DNA from 2 places in the Arsenophonus nasoniae genome. Region 1 is predicted to be linked to the other one. Evidence: predicted binding sites of a transcription regulator. Region 1 holds the regulator's gene; the other holds the start of a gene.
The links. Region 1 encodes PurR, which represses purine synthesis genes. Its sites were predicted from a motif close to CANGCAAACGTTTGCNTG; they were not measured.
Positions count from the first base shown of each region.

Region 2: purL (phosphoribosylformylglycinamidine synthase) is a predicted target of PurR. The motif match lies at 6,603-6,620, and genes of this name have one in related genera.

Region 1 covers NZ_CP038613.1:1,659,897-1,669,887, forward strand. Annotated here, with positions in the region: gene punC (purine nucleoside transporter PunC) at 1-1,099, opposite strand, end outside; gene punR (DNA-binding transcriptional activator PunR) at 1,220-2,125, shown strand; gene purR (HTH-type transcriptional repressor PurR) at 2,145-3,170, opposite strand; gene argS (arginine--tRNA ligase) at 3,633-5,363, opposite strand; gene cutC (copper homeostasis protein CutC) at 5,888-6,649, shown strand; gene cmoB (tRNA 5-methoxyuridine(34)/uridine 5-oxyacetic acid(34) synthase CmoB) at 6,689-7,660, opposite strand; gene cmoA (carboxy-S-adenosyl-L-methionine synthase CmoA) at 7,660-8,415, opposite strand; gene ArsFIN_RS08180 (MAPEG family protein) at 8,542-8,940, opposite strand; gene aspS (aspartate--tRNA ligase) at 9,214-9,991, shown strand, end outside.
Region 2 covers NZ_CP038613.1:2,702,391-2,712,381, forward strand. Annotated here, with positions in the region: gene qseG (two-component system QseEF-associated lipoprotein QseG) at 1-334, opposite strand, end outside; gene ArsFIN_RS13750 (sensor histidine kinase) at 334-1,773, opposite strand; gene purL (phosphoribosylformylglycinamidine synthase) at 2,625-6,515, opposite strand; gene mltF (membrane-bound lytic murein transglycosylase MltF) at 6,782-8,233, shown strand; gene tadA (tRNA adenosine(34) deaminase TadA) at 8,314-8,778, opposite strand; gene ArsFIN_RS13770 (phosphoethanolamine transferase) at 9,014-9,991, shown strand, end outside.

The DNA of each region.
Region 1 (9,991 bases):
GCGGGTTAGTAATTAAACTAGATACGGCCAGACTCGCCGCAAAACATAAACCTAGCTGGAGAGTATTTTGTAACGCTGCGGCTTTACCACTGACTTTAGGAAAAACACTTAATGCATTTGATACCACAATAGGATAGCAAGCACCATTCATCGCAGCCATGCAACAGAAAGGTAGTAACAGAGTAAATAAATTAGGTTGTGAAAAAATAGCAAGAATAAAGATAATCAATACACTTAGTGCATAACCGATAAGAATCATTGGCAGCAAGATTTGGTTTTTTATTTTGGCTATGAAATAACGTCCACCATAGCCACCGAACATAAAAGCGATGGTTTGAGGTACGTAACTGATGCCAATATCCTGCGGATTATATCCCATTTCAGTTAAAATAAATGGAGAGCCTGTTAGCCAGGCAAAAAATCCGGCACTACAGGCGGCATAAATTAATACATTACCACTAAATACGGCAGAACGTAGGAAGGTGATAAAAGAGGTGGTGGATTTTATTTTCTGTGTTTTTTCTAAACGTTTTTTTTCCTGTAATAAAAGGGTGGCCAAAAAAAGCAATATTCCGATGATAGCTAAACTAAAAAATATCATTTGCCAGCTATTACTAGTAAGGATCCAGGCACCTAATAGAGGGGCTAATGCGGGCGATAGTGCAACTAAAGGCATAATGGTAGCAAATACCCGTTTAGCATAGTGGCCACTAAAACGATCAATGACCAAAGCCTGCCAAATGACTGCTGTTGAACAAACGCTAATACCTTGAATAAATCGCAAAATAAGTAATTGTGTACCATTAGTGATGCAGAGTGTTGTTAGACAGCTAAAAATAAATAGTGCCAACCCAATTAATAAAACGGGTTTTCTACCAATACGATCGGAAAGCGGCCCCCAACTAAGTTGTGCGAAGGCAAAACCACATAAAAATAGACTAAGACTTGCACTGATGGTATTTGCTGAGGTGTTGAGTTGTTGTTGCATTATACTAAAAGCAGGTAAGTACATATCAATGGCCAAAAAACCGAGCATACTTAAGCCAGCTAGATAAAGCATAAAGCCAAAATTATGTTTATTGGGGTTATTTTTATTCATATTGGTATCAATAAATTAAATAATATCAAATATCGCTTTTTATTGTATAAGAGATGAATTTTTGTTGTGAAGCGTTATTATTTGCATATTGTTATCAAATATTTTGACAGGTAAGAGGCTATGTGGTCAGAGTATTCCCTTGAAGTGATTGATGCCGTTGAAAGAACGGGCAGTTTTAGTGCCGCTGCCGTTGAGTTACATAGAGTTCCCTCTGCAGTAAGTTATACCGTAAAACAACTGGAAGAGTGGCTGGCCGTTCCTTTGTTTGAACGACGTTATCGTGATGTTGTTCTTACTGATGCCGGTAAATTTTTCGTTAAAAATGCGCGCCATATTATCAAAACAATGCGTGAAACACGCCATCAGTGTCAACAGATTGCCAATGGTTGGCATGGACAATTTAGTATTGCTATTGATCGGGTTGTTAAGCCCGAGAGAATATTGCAATTAATATTAGATTTTTATCGTCACTTTTCTGATATTGAACTTTTTATTCAACAGGAAGTTTATAATGGTGTATGGGAGTCGTTGGTCGATGCTCGAGTAGATATTGCGATTGGTGCCACTCGCGCCTCCCCGATTGGTGATAGATATAGTTTTCGTGATATGGGCTTTATGCCCTGGTCATGTGTTGTCAGCATAAATCATCCTTTAGCACAAATGAACGGTCTAATTAGTGATCAACAATTACGTCAGTATCCGAGTTTATGTTTAGAAGATACCTCTCGCTACTTGCCAAAGCGAGAAACTTGGGCATTGGATAACCAAAAACGGCTTATTGTGCCAGATTGGGAAAGTGGTTTAGCTTGTTTAAAAAATGGGTTATGTTTAGGATTTGCGCCTAAACATCGGGTAGAGCAACTTTGCCGCAAAAATGAATTAAAAACTTTACAGATTAAGCAACCCTTACCTGATAGTCCGTGTTGTGTTATTTGGAATGAAGAAAAACGTTCTCCGACCTTGAGTTGGTTACTTGATTATTTAGGTAATAGCGAAACGCTGAATGCCGAGTGGCTAGCTAATTGAAGAAATTTAAATCTAGCGATTATCTGCGGTAGTCAATAAATGGACCATCGACAACCGAACGGCGTTCAATAAGCTCAGGATGTATTTCAATAGTTTGCGCATTTTTGCGTTTATTAAAAATACGATCCAGCAGCATAGTAAAAGCCATTTGACCCAAACGTTCTTTAGGTTGATGAATGGTGGTTAGTGCTGGCGTAAAAAAACGTGCATTGCGAACATTGTCATAGCCAATAATAGAGATATCTTGTGGAACCCGAATGCCTAATTCATTCGCTGCACAGATAGCCCCCATTGCCATAATGTCACCACCACAAAAAATAGCGGTCGGTCTTGGTTGATGATTTAAAATTTGCTTCATCGCGTCGTAGCCGGAAGTTGGCTCGAAATCACCCTCAACAATCCATTTATCCAGTGGCTGGATGTTAGCTTCCTTCATGGCATTGAGAAAGCCTTGCCGCCGGCCACTGCCAGTATTGCGTTTTAATGGTCCAGAGATAATCCCTAAATCACGATGCCCGCGTTCAATCAGATAACGCCCGGCAAGATAACCGCCATAAACCGCATTATCAATGATGACATCGGTAAAATCACCATGAGCTTGCCCCCAATCCATCACAACCATTGGAATATTACGGTATTCCTCTAACATCTGGAGTAGTTGTTTTGGATATTCGGAGCACATTACCAATAAACCATCAACCCTTTTTTGCGCTAACATTTGTAAATAGGCTTGCTGTTTATTGAGGTTGTTATGTGAATTACACAGGATTAATGTATATCCTTGACTATAACAGTTGTTTTCTACTGACTCGATGACTTCTGCAAAATAAGGGGCTTCATTAGAGGTAGCCAGTAAACCAATGGATTTAGTATGGTTAACTTTCAAACTACGAGCAACGGCACTGGGAGAATAATTAAGTGTTTTAATGGCTGCCCAAACACTCGTTTTTGTCTCTTTGGCAACAAAACGGGTGTTATTAATTACATGAGATACGGTGGTAGTTGAAACCCCCGCCAAATTTGCCACATCCTTAATTGTTGCCATGTTAAAAAGACTCCTGCACCATTTCCAAATCCATTACTATTATTTAAAAACGACTATCATTAAACTATAAAAATAACCCACTGATAATTAAATTATCAGTAAACTGTTCATTTTGTCTGATTTGTTATAAAAACAAAAGTGTTAATCAATATTTCCTTGATGATATAATAAAAAATAGTTTTTTTGTTGTATGATGTTATGACATTAAATGATTTTTCATTAGCGAATTTATGAATAAAGCTGTGAGAATAGTGAGGTGAGGTTATGGATACCGATTTTAAGTATGGTTTATGTACTGCGATTGTTGCATTGTTAATGATCGTATCATTTGTTTCTTTTATTTTCTGACCATTATGTTGGCTTAACCGTCTATTTTATCGCTACCACGATAATGATTTTTGGCTTAAGCAGCATAATATAATTAGTAGGCTGCGCTATTGGCAGCCTATAGCCAGTAAAGGATTACATTCTTTCTACCGTTTCAATTCCTAATGTGTCTAGACCAATTTTTAAGGTTTTTTGCGTTAGTAACGCCAGTTTTAATCGGCTTTGTTTTGATGCGTCATTTTCTGCATTCAAAATTGGACAATGTTCATAAAAACTAGAAAATAAACCAGCCAGATCATATAAATAAGAACACATAATATGTGGTAAACCTTCGCGAGCAACAGTGAGTATTGTCTCTTCAAATTGCAATAAACGTATCGCTAGCACTTGCTCATATTCATTGGCCAATATCACCGGCGCGGTTAAGGTTGCCGGATTAATCTTAGCTCGCTTAAAAATTGAGGCCACTCTGGTATAGGCATATTGCATATAAGGCGCGGTATTACCCTCAAAAGCTAACATATTGTCCCAGTCAAAAATATAATCAGTGGTACGATTTTTCGATAGATCGGCATATTTTACTGCACCAATACCAACCGCCTGGATAATCGATTGTAACTCTTTTTCTGGCATAGCTGAATTTTTTTGACGGATAAGATGAGCTGCACGCTCAATCGCTTCATCAAGTAAATCGGCGAGCCGGATAGTTCCGCCGGCGCGAGTTTTAAACGGTTTACCATCCTTACCTAGCATCATACCAAACATGTGATGCTCTAATGACATTGTATCAGGAATATAGCCGGCTTTACGTACAATAGCCCAAGCTTGCATGAGATGTTGGTGTTGTCGTGAATCGGTATAATACAACACGCGATCGGCGTGAAGTATTTCATGACGATATTTTGCGCAGGCAATATCTGTTGTCGTATAGAGATAGCCACCATCTTTTTTCTGGATGATCACCCCCATGGCATCGCCATCTTTATTTTTAAATTCATCCAAATAGACAACCATAGCGCCATCACTTTCAACAGCTAACCCTTTAGCCGTTAAATCAGCGACAATATCAGGCAGCATATTATTATATAAGCTTTCACCCATCACATCGTCTTCAGTCAGCGTGACATTTAAACGCTGATAGGTTTGTTGATTTTGCGCCATGGTAATATCAACCAATTTGTGCCACATTTTACGACAATATTCATCACCAGACTGCAGTTTAACCACGTAATTACGTGCCAATTCAGCAAAATTTTCATCTTCATCATAATGTTTTTTAGCTTCACGATAGAAAGTTTCCAGATCCGCTAAGGCCATATTGGTAGCATTCTCTTGCTGAACTTTTTCCAGATACGCAATTAGCATACCAAACTGGGTGCCCCAATCGCCGATATGGTTAGCACGAATTACTTTATGACCTAAAAACTCTAATGTGCGAGCGACAGCATCGCCAATGATGGTAGAACGTAAATGGCCAACATGCATCTGTTTTGCGACATTGGGGGCCGAATAGTCAATAATAATGGTTTGTGGCGTAACGCTATTAATAGCCAATTTTTCATGTTGTAAGGTAAGTTCAATCTGTTTTGCTATCCATTGCTTATCAAGAAAAATATTAATAAAACCCGGTCCCGCAATTTCAACTTTACTGGCAATATTTTCCAGCTTCAGTAGCGGTAGCATTTTTTCCGCTAACTGACGTGGAGGAATACCGATTTTTTTAGCAGCTGACATGACACCATTAGCTTGGTAATCACCAAATTGGGCTTTTGTTGAAGGGCGGATATGTGCATCACTACCTTTAGGCGCGCCTGCGGCGACTAATGCATTACTAATTTTTTCTGAAAGAAGAGCCTGAATATTCACCTGATTACCTTAATGATGAAGATAGCTGTCGTTTTCGACTTAGTAAGATACAGCTATGAGGGTCGAGATAAAAAATAGCTGGCTTTATACCATAATTAGCTATTCACATGCTACTAATCAACTATTTGATTGATAACTCTATTGTAAAATAATATCAGATAGGATCGCTTTTTATCATCATACTAAATGCTATTTGAGAATTTTTGCATTATCTAACTTTAAAAAATAGCATTGATTGTAAAATTGCAATTTTGATTAGAAATATTAATTTAAAAAATAGGCTATGTTAAGTCTCTTTATTTTGCATATTAAAATTTATCTTCATGAAAAGTTAAAAGTATATTGAAAATTTATTATTAAAAGTTAATGGCCTTTTATAATAAAATATTATCCTTTTTGATTAAAATTAATTACTTGTCGTAATTACAGTTTGAAAAATGGGTATTTTATTTGCAGAATAGTATGCTTATTAATTGATAACTAAAAAATAGAAATAACAATAATTAATCAGAGGTGGCAGTATTATGATAACCCTTGAAATTTGCTGCTATGGGGCTGAATGTGCCCTAATTGCGCAAGAATTTGGCGCAGATCGTATTGAACTTTGTTCCAGTCCAGCTGAAGGCGGATTAACACCGAGTTATGGTTGTTTAAAACAGACTATAGATACAGTAAATATCCCCGTTCATCCAATTGTACGTCCTAGAGGAGGGGATTTTTGTTACAATGATAGCGAGTTTGAAGCTATTAAACATGATATAAGCCTTATCAGACAGTTAGGTTTTCCCGGTGTCGTATATGGCATATTAAATCGAGAAGGACATATTGATATACCCCGCATGCGTATTTTAAAAGCATTATCTGGTGATATGGCTGTTACTTTTCATCGCGCTTTTGATATGTGCATTAGCCCAAAACAAGCTTATGAACAACTGACAGAACTTGGTGTTGCACGTATATTAACCTCAGGTCAGCAACAGAATGCGGAATTAGGTTTACCGTTATTGAAAGAATTAAATGTATTAGCTGGCAAAACCCCCAATGGGCCGATTATCATGGCTGGTGCTGGGGTGAAATTGTCAAATTTACAGAAATTTATTGATGCAGGTTTACCCGAAGTACATACTTCTGCTGGAAAAGTGATGCCGTCGAGCATGAATTACCGCAAAGCAGGAGTTACGATGAGTGCCAATATGGAGATGGATGAATTTACCCATTATTGTGTCGATAGGGATGTGGTGGAAGCAATGAAAAATTTATTAACGATTACCAATTATGACCAATAAGTAAGCTTAGTGTATTGACGGTATTTAATACCGTCATGTTTATCTTTTTTTGGCAACTAAAGTAGCGCGTAAAGGAGCCGGATAACCTTCAACTGTCAAATGAATGTTATTTGGGGCCAGAAAATTTGCTAATGATTCAGTTTCCATCCAGGCTGTTTTACGCTGTTCTTCTAGGGTTGTTACTGTTTGATCAACAATATACACATCGCAAAAGCCACATTTTTCTAACCAGATTTTAAGCATTTTTGCTGATGGAATAAAATAGACATTACGCATTTGAGCATAACGATCATTAGGTATTAAGCATTGGTTTTCATCACCGTCAATAACTAAACTTTCAAGTATTAGCTCACCACCAGAAACTAATTGATTTTTTAGTTGATAGAGATGATCTAACGGTGAACGCCGATGATAAAGTACCCCCATTGAGAACACAGTATCAAAGGCAGCAAGTGACGGTAGTTGTTCAATGCCTAGGGGCAATAGATAAGCTTGTTGATTATTACCAATTAATTTACGTACTGCTGCAAACTGACATAAAAATAGTTGGGTGGGATCAATACCGATAACCATTTTCGCGCCTTCACCAACCATTCTCCACATGTGATAGCCATTACCGCAGCCGACATCAAGTACTAATTTATCTGTTAATGGTGAAAGATAAGGTAGGATACGTTGCCATTTCCAGTCCGATCGCCATTCGCAATCAATGTCAATATCGTAAAGGGAAAACGGGCCTTTACGCCAGGGCATCAGGCTTTTTAATAGTTGGGTAATGCGTTGCTTCTCTTTAGGACAAAGTGGGTACTCATTTTTGGCCATAACTGCAGTTTTTAGATCTAAGTCAGTGGGCGTTATGTTGGGCAGATTTTGCACTATTTTTTGCCAACTGTTGAATTGTCCATGTTGCGTTGTTTTTTTCCATTGTTCAATTTGGCATGGTAGTGTTTCTAGCCAGTGGCTTAGCGGCCCGATTGCGATTTGTTGATAAAAATGACCAAAATCTATCATCAATCTTGACCCTTGATAGCGAGTAATGAACCAAAATTAAAACATTGAAACCATAAATCACAATGATCAAACCCGGCAGCACGTAGACGTGCTTTATGGTTGTCAATCGAATCAGGTAACATGGTATTTTCTAGCATATTACGTTTTTGACTTATCTCGAGTTCACTATAACCATTGGCGCGCTTAAAATCATAATGCATATTAAACAGTAAAGACTCAATTTTCTTATCGCTAAAATTAAATTTTTCAGATAACACTAGGACACCACCAGGATTCAGTCCTTGGTAGATACGGTTAATTAATTGCTGTCGAACAGTTGGGGCAATAAATTGTAAGGTAAAATTTAATACCACCATTGAGGCATTTTGGATATTAGTATTGAGAATATCATCCTCAATAATTTCAACCGGCGTATTCGCTTTATAAGCATAAACATATCGCTGGCAACGTTCGATCATAGCGGCAGAATTATCAATAGCAATTATTTTACAATTTTCAGCTTTAATATTACGGCGAATCGATAATGTGGCTGCACCTAATGAGCAACCGAGATCATAAATAGTGCTATTGGCTGTGACAAAACGGGTCGCAAGCATGCCAATCATAGTGATAATATTTGAATAGCCAGGAACTGAGCGCTTGATCATGTCAGGAAAGACTTCGGCAACTTTATCATCAAATTGCCAGTCACCCAAGTTAGCGATAGGGGTAGCAAACAGGGTGTCTTTCTGTTTATTTAAAATATGGCTAGGCATAACTTATGAATCAATTAAATAGCAAACGGTAATTTATTCTAACAGATTTTAAGTTAGTACATACACTAAATCTCATTAACATGGCAAAGCCTTAAGTATGCCCATGTTAATGAAATAAGTATGATATTATAGATCAAACGAGAAAATTTGGATCCAAGGCAAATAATAAATGTTAACCAGGATCATTAAAATCATAGAACTAAAGGTGGTTATTCGACCAAAATAGCGCCAAGTGCGTTCCCTATGTTTTAGACCAAAGTAATGGAGAATTCTGGCAATAATAAAAATTAATCCACAAAGATGAATAGCCCAAACAGGTGCGCCATTCATCTCCATCATTAATAATAACAGCATAGAGATAGGAATATACTCAATTGCATTACCCTGAACGCGTATTGCTATTTGTAATTCACAAAAGCCACCATCACCGTAAGTCACTTGATATTGAGTTCTCAGTTTAATGACTTCCAAAGATAACTTAAGCAATATTAAAGCGCTAAATACAATGTACAGAGAACTAACCATTTTTTTTCCCCAATTTTATTAAGCAAAACAGCGAAATAATGATACATCTCAAAGCTTCAACTGTTACCATAAATATAGTATTTAAATCAATAAAAAGCTCTGCAATTGCGAAAACGGTAAAAGTTATTTATCCAATATGATAAGGCATACTTATTTCCCAATGGAATTTTCTGTATAATAGCGATATTTTTTTATTGCGTTTAAATAAATAGCACTAAAACGATTAGTGCAAGCGACTCTGCAAGTTGAGTATGATGAGTAAAAGGATATCGTATGCGGACAAATTATTGTGGGCAATTAGGTGTTGCTCACGTCGGACAAAAGGTTACTCTCTGTGGCTGGGTGAATCGCCAGCGCAATTTAGGTAAATTAATTTTTGTCGATATGAGAGATCGCGAAGGTTTAGTTCAAGTTGTTTTTCTGCAGGAAAAGCATGCCGAACTTTTTACTCAAGCGTCACAATTACGTAACGAATTTTGTATCCAAATTACCGGTATGGTACGAAAACGTGAACAAATTAATAAAGAAATCCCGACTGGTGAGATTGAAATTGTTGCAGAAGCATTAACAATCATTAATCGTTCTGAACCGTTACCGATAGATAGCAATCAACAAAATTCCGAGGAAATTAGATTAAAATATCGTTATCTTGATTTACGTCGGCCGGAAATGGCAACGCGCTTGAGAGAGCGTGCAAAGATTACCAGTTTTGTGCGTCGTTTTATGGATGCGGAAGGTTTTGTTGATATTGAAACGCCTATTTTGACGAAAGCAACACCGGAGGGGGCGCGTGATTATCTTGTCCCAAGCCGTGTTCATAAAGGCGAATTTTATGCTCTGCCGCAATCACCACAACTTTTTAAACAATTATTGATGATGTCCGGCTTTGATCGTTATTATCAAATAGTGAAATGTTTTCGTGATGAAGACTTACGTGCTGATCGCCAACCTGAATTTACTCAGATAGACGTAGAAACCTCTTTTATGACCGCTGAGCAAGTTCGTGAAGTCATGGAGCGTTTGATCCGTAATTTATGGCAGAAAAATAAAG
Region 2 (9,991 bases), 1.0 Mb from region 1:
TCAACCTATTAGCGCAATCAACTATTCTCAACCAGTAAAGCGGATTATCTGAAGCACTCTCACTCTCTATACTCCATATTTTTTCACAATTTACATAGCGATAATCTGTTATACGTTCTTCTATTGGCATAGATTCATTTATCATATCCAGAGGTAATGGATGGTGAGATTTACTACATGCTGTTAATAAAAATGGTAAAAAAAGTGTGATTAAGTTTACTTTCCATTTAGTGGAAAAAAATCCCTCACAACTTAGCCTCGCTGATACAATATGCCATGTTTTCCGCATTATCCCTGCGGCTATTAGGATGTTGTAATTAGACCAATTTGGCATTATTCATACTCTGTGGTTAGTGGTAGTTCAATACGAAAACAGACATCAGCAAACTGACAGTCAATAAGCAATAATTGACCATTCATTCTCTTAATACAATCTTGGGCAATACTTAATCCTAACCCGCTACCCTTTACTGCCCCTTTACGCAATAAAGATCCCTGAAAAAAAGGCTCATAAATCATATTTTGTTCAGATTCTGGAATGGGAGTTCCTGTATTAGCGATATCTATCTGGAGTTTATCATCAGTTTCATTACTTAGTATCCAAATCTTACCCGATTCAGAACCGTAGTGCACTGCATTAGAATAGAGATTATCGATCACTCTGGCCAAAAAAGTAGGCTCTGCACGACAGTGAGTAATATTCAACTCAATTTCAGTTTGCATATTTTTAGCTCTAGCCGTTAGGTTATGTGAAGAAACGACATTTGCCACCAACTTGGTTAAATCAATTTGCTGAATTTGTGCTGGCCCATCGGCTAACTGACGATTATAGTCTAATAATTGCTCAATGAGTTGTTGCAAATGTTTACTACTATTATCCAAAATAGCGACCACTTCTCGTTGATCTAAAGTTAGAGGCCCTGCTACTTCATCAGCTAACAGTTCAGCCCCTTCACGCATGCTGGCTAAAGGTGTTTTTAATTCATGAGAAATATGACGTAAAAATTCATGACGTTGTGACTCCAGCCAACGAAGCCGCTCACTCAACCAAACAATGCGCTGAGCCAATGAACGTAACTCACTGGGGCCTTTAAAACGCTCAAGTCTGGTAAGAAGTGTTCCTCCAGCCCCAAGATGATTAATCATACGCTCAATAGCTTTAACTGGACCAATAATCATTCTAGTAAATAACACAACTAATAATACACTTAATAAAAAGACAATTAGTGTTTGCCAACCAAAATATTGCCCTTTTTCAGCAATAGCATTCTGCAATTGAGTACCACGTCCAAATACTACATCACGTGTTAATTGTACTAATTGGTTATTGGTAACCGAAAAACGTTCAAGCGCCGTTGCCATTTCCGGAATAGGCGAATTATTTTCGCATTTTAAATCGGAGAGCTCTTCCAGTAGGGTTTGAATAGTCGTGATTTGGTTTTTATCAGGCAAAATAGTTAGTTGACGAGCTAGCATCTCACTATATTCTTGCCGTTTTTTCTTATAAAGCGCAGCAAAAGTTTGATCGTTTAACACACAATATTGGCGATAACTACGCTCCATTTCAAGCGCAGTACTGGTCATAATTTCACTTCGCCTGGCATCAAGCAAGGTAGTGCGATTGATATCAGCTGCTTGATTACTCAACTCATCTAAACTTTGATAAGCCTGATATGCCAATATTAATAACGGCAAAAGAACCAATAAAAAAGCCATCACCACCAGTTGGCGTAGTGAGCGCGGAAAAGAATGCCACTTATTCAAAGAAATCATCTCATTACCTATTCATACTATTATGGTAACAGAACTTTTATGCGATAGTGAATTTGCCTAGCAATTTAATAAAATATCTAATCGATTGTTATGTTAAAAACAGCCTTTTAATCACGAAAATCAAGGGTGAAATGTTAAATAATTAATAAGGAAATAAAGCAAGGAAGGTAAATAATATTGCATCTAAGCAACAATAAATATTTTATCGAATAACCCACTGCCTGCACCCCGCCCATATCGGCGAGGAGAGCAGCGAATTTTTATAGATGGTGCCTCACTCCACGTGTCGCCCGATGTTTGATAAAGCAGATTAATTTAAGCTATATCATGCTGTTGGACGATAGGCACCTTACTTTTGGCATCATTCCTGGCTTATGTGGTATGCATCCATCGCTATAGGATCCGACATAAAAAGTTGAATGAGCAACTACCTAATATGATATGCATTTTATATGCTATCTTTTTCAAATTAATTATAATCAATTGAAATATAATAAAAAATAAATTTTATAAGGCTTTAAAATGGTTTTTGATTAAATTTAATGCCTTAATTTTAGTAAAAATGTCGCCTATTAGCGACATTTCATCAAGTAAATTAGATACTAATAAAAAATCATATAATTAAATGTCTCCATTTAGAGACAATTTATTTTACTTACTTTGCTAATTAGCGACAGTTATGTAATCTAATAGATAATTTTAATAATAATTAATATTAAATTTCAGCTAAATTTAGCTCATAATCAAATTCATTTTTTACTTGTTTTCAATCAAAAGATTAAAGCTACATTTTATCTGCTATTACTAACCAAGTTTTATCACTTTAATTAGCTATAGGAGAAAATATCTAATCAACCCAGCTGCCGACGAGCATTACGGAAAATACGCATCCAGGGGCTATCTTCGCCCCACTCTTGCGGATGCCAGGAATGACTAACCGTACGAAATACGCGCTCCGGATGCGGCATCATGATAGTCGCCCGCCCATCTAAGCTCGTTACCGCAGTAATACCGTTAATCGATCCATTTGGATTTGCTGGATACTGTTGAGTAACCTGACCATAATTATCAACAAAGCGTAGCGCGACTAAATGATTTTTTTCCAACAGGTCAAGATGAGCCATGTTTCGCATCTCGACTTGTCCCTCACCATGAGAAACCGCTATTGGTAGTTGGCAACCGGCCATATCTTGTAAAAATAGCGAAGGACTTTCCATCACTTTTACCAAGCTAAAACGCGCTTCAAAGCGTTCTGAACGATTACGAACAAATCGTGGCCAATGTTCAGCACCTGGAATTAATTGATTGAGATTAGACATCATTTGACAACCATTACATATGCCTAAAGATAAAGTATCTGCGCGAGTAAAAAAGCCAGCGAATTGGTCATGTACTCGTGAATTGAATAAAATTGATTTTGCCCAGCCTTCTCCCGCACCCAATACATCACCATAAGAAAAACCACCACAGGCAACTAATAGCTGAAAATTTGCGAGTGTTACTCTGTCTGCTAACAAATCACTCATATGCACATCGATGGCAGTAAAACCTGCACGGTGAAATGCAGCCGCCATTTCAACATGGGAATTGACCCCCTGTTCACGTAAAACAGCCACTTTCGGTGCGCGGTTTGTCATAATATAGGGCGCCGCAATGTCATCTGCTGGATCAAAGTTTAATTTTACATTTAAACCCGGATCTGTCAGATCTTGTTTAGCCTGATGTTCTTGATCAGCACACTCAGGATTATCACGTAAACGTTGCATTTGCCAGCTGGTCTCAGCCCACCATAAACGCAATTGGCTACGCTTTTCACGATAAATTTCTTTGCCGACACTGTTGATAGCAACAATATCGTCTTTAATTGCCATACCAATATAGTGTACACACTCAGACAAACCATGCTCAGCTAAACAAGCTTCCACCTTTTCCCTATCTGCTTGTTTGATTTGGATAACTGCACCTAATTCTTCACTGAATAAAGCCGCAAGAATATCTTTATCATAATGACCAATATCAATATTCAACCCACAGTGACCGGCAAATGCCATTTCGGTTAATGTCACAAATAGGCCACCATCAGAACGATCATGATAAGCTAATAATTTTTGTTCTTTAATAAGTGCCTGAATCCCATTAAAGAAACCGGTTAATAATTTAGCATCACGGACATCGGGTGGATAATCACCTAATTGCCGGTATACCTGCGCCAATGCTGAACCACCCAACGCATTATGACCCTGCCCGAGATCTATTAATAATAATGCATTATCTTGATCACTTTTCAGCTCAGGTGTAACCGTTAAACGAACATCTTCAACCCGTGAAAAAGCAGTAATCACAACAGAAAGTGGCGCGGTCATTTCACAAACCTGTTCGCCTTCATGCCAGGTGGTTTTCATTGACATAGAATCTTTACCAACCGGGATGGTTAGACCTAATGCTGGACATAGCTCCTCACCAATCGCCTTTACAGCTTGATACAAACCTGCATCTTCACCAGGATGTCCGGCGGCTACCATCCAATTAGCGGAAAGTTTCACCCGTTTTAGATCCTGAACATAAGCAGAAGCGATATTGGTCAATGCTTCTCCAACTGCCATCCGGCTGGATGCTGCATAATTCAATAGTGCTATTGGTGAGCGCTCACCGATAGACATAGCTTCGCCATAATAACTGTCTAAACTCGCTGTCGTGACCGCACAATCAGCAACCGGGATCTGCCAAGGACCAACCATTTGATCTCGCGCTACCATTCCGGTAACACTACGATCGCCAATAGTAATCAGAAAAGTTTTCTCTGCCACTGCGGGTAAATGTAATACCCGTTTAACCGCTTCTGTTAAGGTTATCGTCTTTCGATTAATCGGCTTACCAGCTGCATGTTGAGAACTAACATCACGTCGCATTTTGGGTGTTTTACCTAACAAAACATCCAGTGGCATGCAAATAGGCTGGTTAGTAAAATAACTATCATTAAGTAGCAAATCCCGATTTTCCGTTGCTTCACCAATAACGGCATAGGGTGCGCGTTCTCGACGACAAATAGACTCAAATAAAGGAAGTTGTTCAGGTAACACAGCCAATACATAACGCTCTTGAGATTCATTACACCAAATCTCACGTGGATCCATGCCTGGTTCATCATTCAATATTTGGCGTAGTTCAAATATCCCCCCTCGACCCGCATCATTTACTAGCTCAGGCATGGCATTAGAAAGCCCTCCCGCACCAACATCATGAATAAATAGAATCGGATTATCGTCACCTAACTGCCAACAGCGATCAATAACCTCTTGGCAACGACGCTCCATTTCAGGGTTGTCACGTTGCACTGAGGCGAAATCAAGATCAATATCAGATTGCCCTGAAGTCATCGATGAAACTGCGCCGCCTCCCAGCCCAATATTCATTGACGGGCCACCTAGTACAATTAATTTAGCGCCAACCGGAATATTGCCCTTTTGAATATGTTCTGCCCGAATATTACCTATACCACCTGCTAACATAATTGGTTTGTGATAGCCGCGTAATTCTGCGCCATTATGACTATTCACTTGTTCTTCATAAGTACGAAAATAACCTAACAAAGCGGGTCGGCCAAATTCATTATTAAAAGCCGCGCCTCCTAATGGCCCATCCAGCATAATATCAAGCGCACTAACAATACGCTGCGGTTTACCAAAATCTTGTTCCCAAGGTTGTTTAAAACCTGGAATGCGTAAGTTAGAAACAGCAAATCCGACTAAGCCTGCTTTAGGCTTTGCACCACGTCCTGTGGCGCCTTCATCGCGTATTTCTCCACCCGAGCCAGTTGCAGCGCCTGGCCAAGGAGAAATAGCTGTCGGGTGGTTATGGGTTTCTACTTTCATCAAAATATGGGTATTTTCATGATGATAATCATACTTACCGCTTACCGGATCAGGAAAAAAACGCCCAATATTCGATCCTTCCATCACGGCAGCGTTATCTTTATAAGCAGATAAAATATAATCTGGCGTTTGTTGATAAGTATTTTTTATCATACTAAACAAAGAATTAGGTTGTTTTTTACCATCAATAATCCAACTGGCATTAAATATTTTATGCCGACAATGTTCTGAATTAGCTTGCGCAAACATATAGAGCTCAACATCGGTTGGATTCCGCCCTAATGTTTGGAAGGCATGCATCAAATAATCAATTTCATCTGTGGCTAGCGCTAACCCTAATTCAGTATTTGCCAATTCAAGTGCGCGACGACCATTTTTTAATATTTCTATTGTTACCATCGGCGCTGGCTTATGATGCACAAAGAGTGATTCTACCTGCTCAAAAGAAGTCCAAACCGCTTCAACCATTCGATCATGCAAAATGACAGATAAATCATCCAATTGTGATATATCCAGTGGTGCAGAATAAATAATATAATAAGCAATCCCACGCTCAAGCCGGATCACCTGCTGTAATCCACAGTTATGAGCAATATCCGTTGCCTTTGAAGACCAAGGTGAAATAGTGCCTGGCCGTGGAGTAACCAAGAGTAACTGGCCTGTAGGCTGTTGCTCAGTTAATGAAGGGCCATAATGAAGCAACTTACTCAGTTTTTGTCGGTCATCCTGATTTAATGGCGCACCAAGTTCAGCAAAGTGTACATATTCAGCATAAATGTCAATAACCGGCAGTTGTTGCTGTTGGCATAAAGATAGAAGCTTAGTAATGCGAAATGTCGATAAAGCGGGTGAGCCACGCAGGATTTCCATAGTAATAGTTTCTCTTAACTTATAAAGCTGGCCTGAAGCATAGGTATCAGGAAAACTGGCCGACTATTATAAAGCATCATGAGCCATTACGAAACCGTTTGCGTGAACATTTATCACTCACTAGGGAATGTTAAAGATATGTAAAATAGATTAAATTACGTTGCAAATCATTTTTTTGTTAAGCAAAATATCGGGCTCTTAAAAAATTGGCCATAATTTGGTCATTTTAATTAAGATAATCTGTTTAACTAACGAGATATAACCATTTGATTAATATTAGAATTAATTATCTTGTTATCGTTATTGTCTCTATAATTTCTGTTGGTGTCATTGCACTTAATATTGAGTGGCCCAACCAGCAGCAAGACCAGGTAAAGAGAATTATTTCTCGTGGTGAACTACGTGTAAGTACCATTAATTCACCACTTATGTCCTTTAACGATAAGCAAGAAGCAAGCGGATTTGATTACGAACTGACCAAACGCTTTGCCGATTACCTTGGCGTAAAGCTACGTATCAATGTACGTTCAAATATCAATCAGCTTTTTAATGATCTAGAAAACGGTAATAGTGACTTCATTACTGCAGGACTTCTCTACAATGAGAAGCGCCTCGATAGAGCACAGCCGGGACCTGCCTACTATACCGTTTCACAACAACTGATTTATCGCAAAGGGATAAATCGTCCACGCTCTTTGAATGATATAAAAGGGAAGTTTGTCGTTGCCACAGATTCAGTACACGCTAGTACACTGCAACGGTTGAAGCAAAAATACCCTAATCTCCAGTGGGAAGAAACCAGTCATTATAATGCGACTGAGTTATTACAACTGCTAGCTGAAGGAAAAATTGATTATACCTTAGAAAACTCTATTGTCGTCGCCATGCAGCAACGCATTCATCCAAACATTGCAGTTGCTTTTAATGTTAGCGACGATCATAGCCTTAATTGGTATATGAAACGCTCAAAAGATAATAGTCTAAATGCAGCAATGTTAGACTTCTTCAATAAAAGCAAAGAAGAAGAACTTTTAACCCGCTTAGATGAAAAATATTTTGGCCATGTTGCTAGCTTTGATTATTTTGATACGCTTTCATTTATTACTGCGATTAATAAAACTTTGCCAACCTATAAACATCTGTTCAAAAAATATGCAGAAGATATGGATTGGCGGCTACTCGCAGCAATTTCCTGGCAAGAATCCCACTGGGATCCACTTGCCACATCACCAACGGGTGTTCGTGGTTTAATGATGCTTACCGTACCTACCGCACAAACTATGGGTGTGTCAGATAGGCTGGATCCAGAGGAAAGTATTAAAGGTGGCGCTGCTTATTTACAATATCTGATGTCACGCTTACCAACCACTATTGCGCCTGATGATCGTATTTGGTTTGCATTATCAGCTTATAATATGGGATTGGGTCATATGCTTGATGCCAGGAAACTGACACTCCTACAAGGTGGTGATCCAGACAGTTGGTTAGATGTAAAAGCTAGACTTCCCTTACTCAGTAAGAAAAAATATTTTGCTAAATTAACCTACGGTTATGCACGTGGCTATGAAGCCTATCGTTATGTGGAAAATATTCGCCGTTATCACCAAAGCTTGGTGGGTTACCTACAGAATAAGGAAATGAATCAAAATATGCAGCTTGCCGCCAGGGATCCGCTTTTATTCTCTAGAGCCAGCAGTAAAAAAGAAAGTAGTGATTAATTTTGCCAATCATTACTAAAATAGTATTAGCCTTTACTTCTGCCTAAGTAGCCTCACTAAGCTGCTTAGGCAGATTTAATTTAACAGCGCGGCACTTTGTTGCCCAATTTTTTTTCTGCTCGCCGCTGTTTAAAAAAACGACTTAACATCGCCGAACATTCATCAGACAAAATCCCTCCCAATACCAGAATACGATGATTCATATCAGGATGATTAAAAACATCAATTATTGAGCCCGCAGCACCGGTTTTTTGATCACAGGCACCATAAACTAAGCGACTGATGCGCGCATGGATCATGGCCCCAGCACACATAATACATGGTTCTAAGGTCACATAAAGAGTAGTGTTAAGTAAGCGATAATTTTGTAAATATTGGCCACCTGCCCGCAAAGCTATAATTTCTGCATGAGCACATGGATCATGATCCGAAATAGGCTGATTCCAACCTTCTGCAATCAATTTATCTTCATGAACCAATACCGCACCTACCGGAATTTCACCTTTTGCTTGCGCCTTTTCTGCGAGTAAAATAGCTTTTCGCATCCAATAAACATCTTTTTTGGCTTGTTCCACGAATAAAAAACCTCAAAAAATTAACTTATAGGGTAAAAGTTGTTATAACATAATATCAATCTATGGTTTAATAACACTGGAACAGATAATAGATTACCTTGCTAAATCATCTGTAACATAAGCTATGCTATTACATAAATTTAGTCTATTCGACCCTGCTCATCTTTCATTAAAGATAGTAACCTAATTAACACGTGTATATTAAATGATAAAAAAATTAATAAATAACAATCAGTATTTTTTGCTAAAAATATTGCTACTTACTATATTATTTAGCTTAATTCATTACGCTTTAGGTTATCCACCAAGGCTAAACTATACAGCGGGTATCGTTGCATTACTCATCGTTATCAGTCCATTACGGATAATATATTGTGGATTTATTATCATATTTACAATTATTGCAGCGCTATATTTTCCGGCCAGGTTTCTATATGGTGCGCCCTCACTCACCATAGCAACATCAGTTACTTACACCAATTTACATGAAGCAATAGAATTTATTACTAATATTCCATATTATCTTTATATTGGATCATTATTTATTTTACTGTTCGGTTTTTTCTGTGCAAAATTCAAGCTTAATAGCGCAAAAAAAATAAAGGTTTGGGCTTTTATTACTTTTCTGCTGTTTCTTTTCTATGGCCCAATAAAAGATTATAAAGAAATAGGTGAATTTGATATTTTAAATAGTGGTTATCCAGAAATTAAATTTATCAAAGATACCTATGAGGCGAAAGGCGAGACGGAAAAGCTTTTTAGCTTAATTGCACAAAAAGATGATTTCCAGCCAAACAATGCTGCCACACCCTATGATACCTATGTTATGGTGATTGGTGAAAGCGCTAGACGCGACTTTATGCATGTTTATGGCTTTCCAATTAATGATACCCCATTTATGGATGCTGCTAATGGTATTATATTCAATCATTATATTTCAGCCGCCTCAACAACCGTACCATCATTAACTCATTCGCTAACTCAGCCTCCTAAATTAGCTAATAGCGTTATTGCGCTCACTAAAAAGTGGGGATTTACTACTTATTGGCTGTCAAATCAGGGAGCGGTTGGTATCTATGACACACCGATTGCCTCGCTGGGGAAAAAAGCCGACCAGCCATTTTTCCTTAAAAGAGGAAGTTATAATAATAGCAAAGAGAGCAATGATGATGAATTACTACCG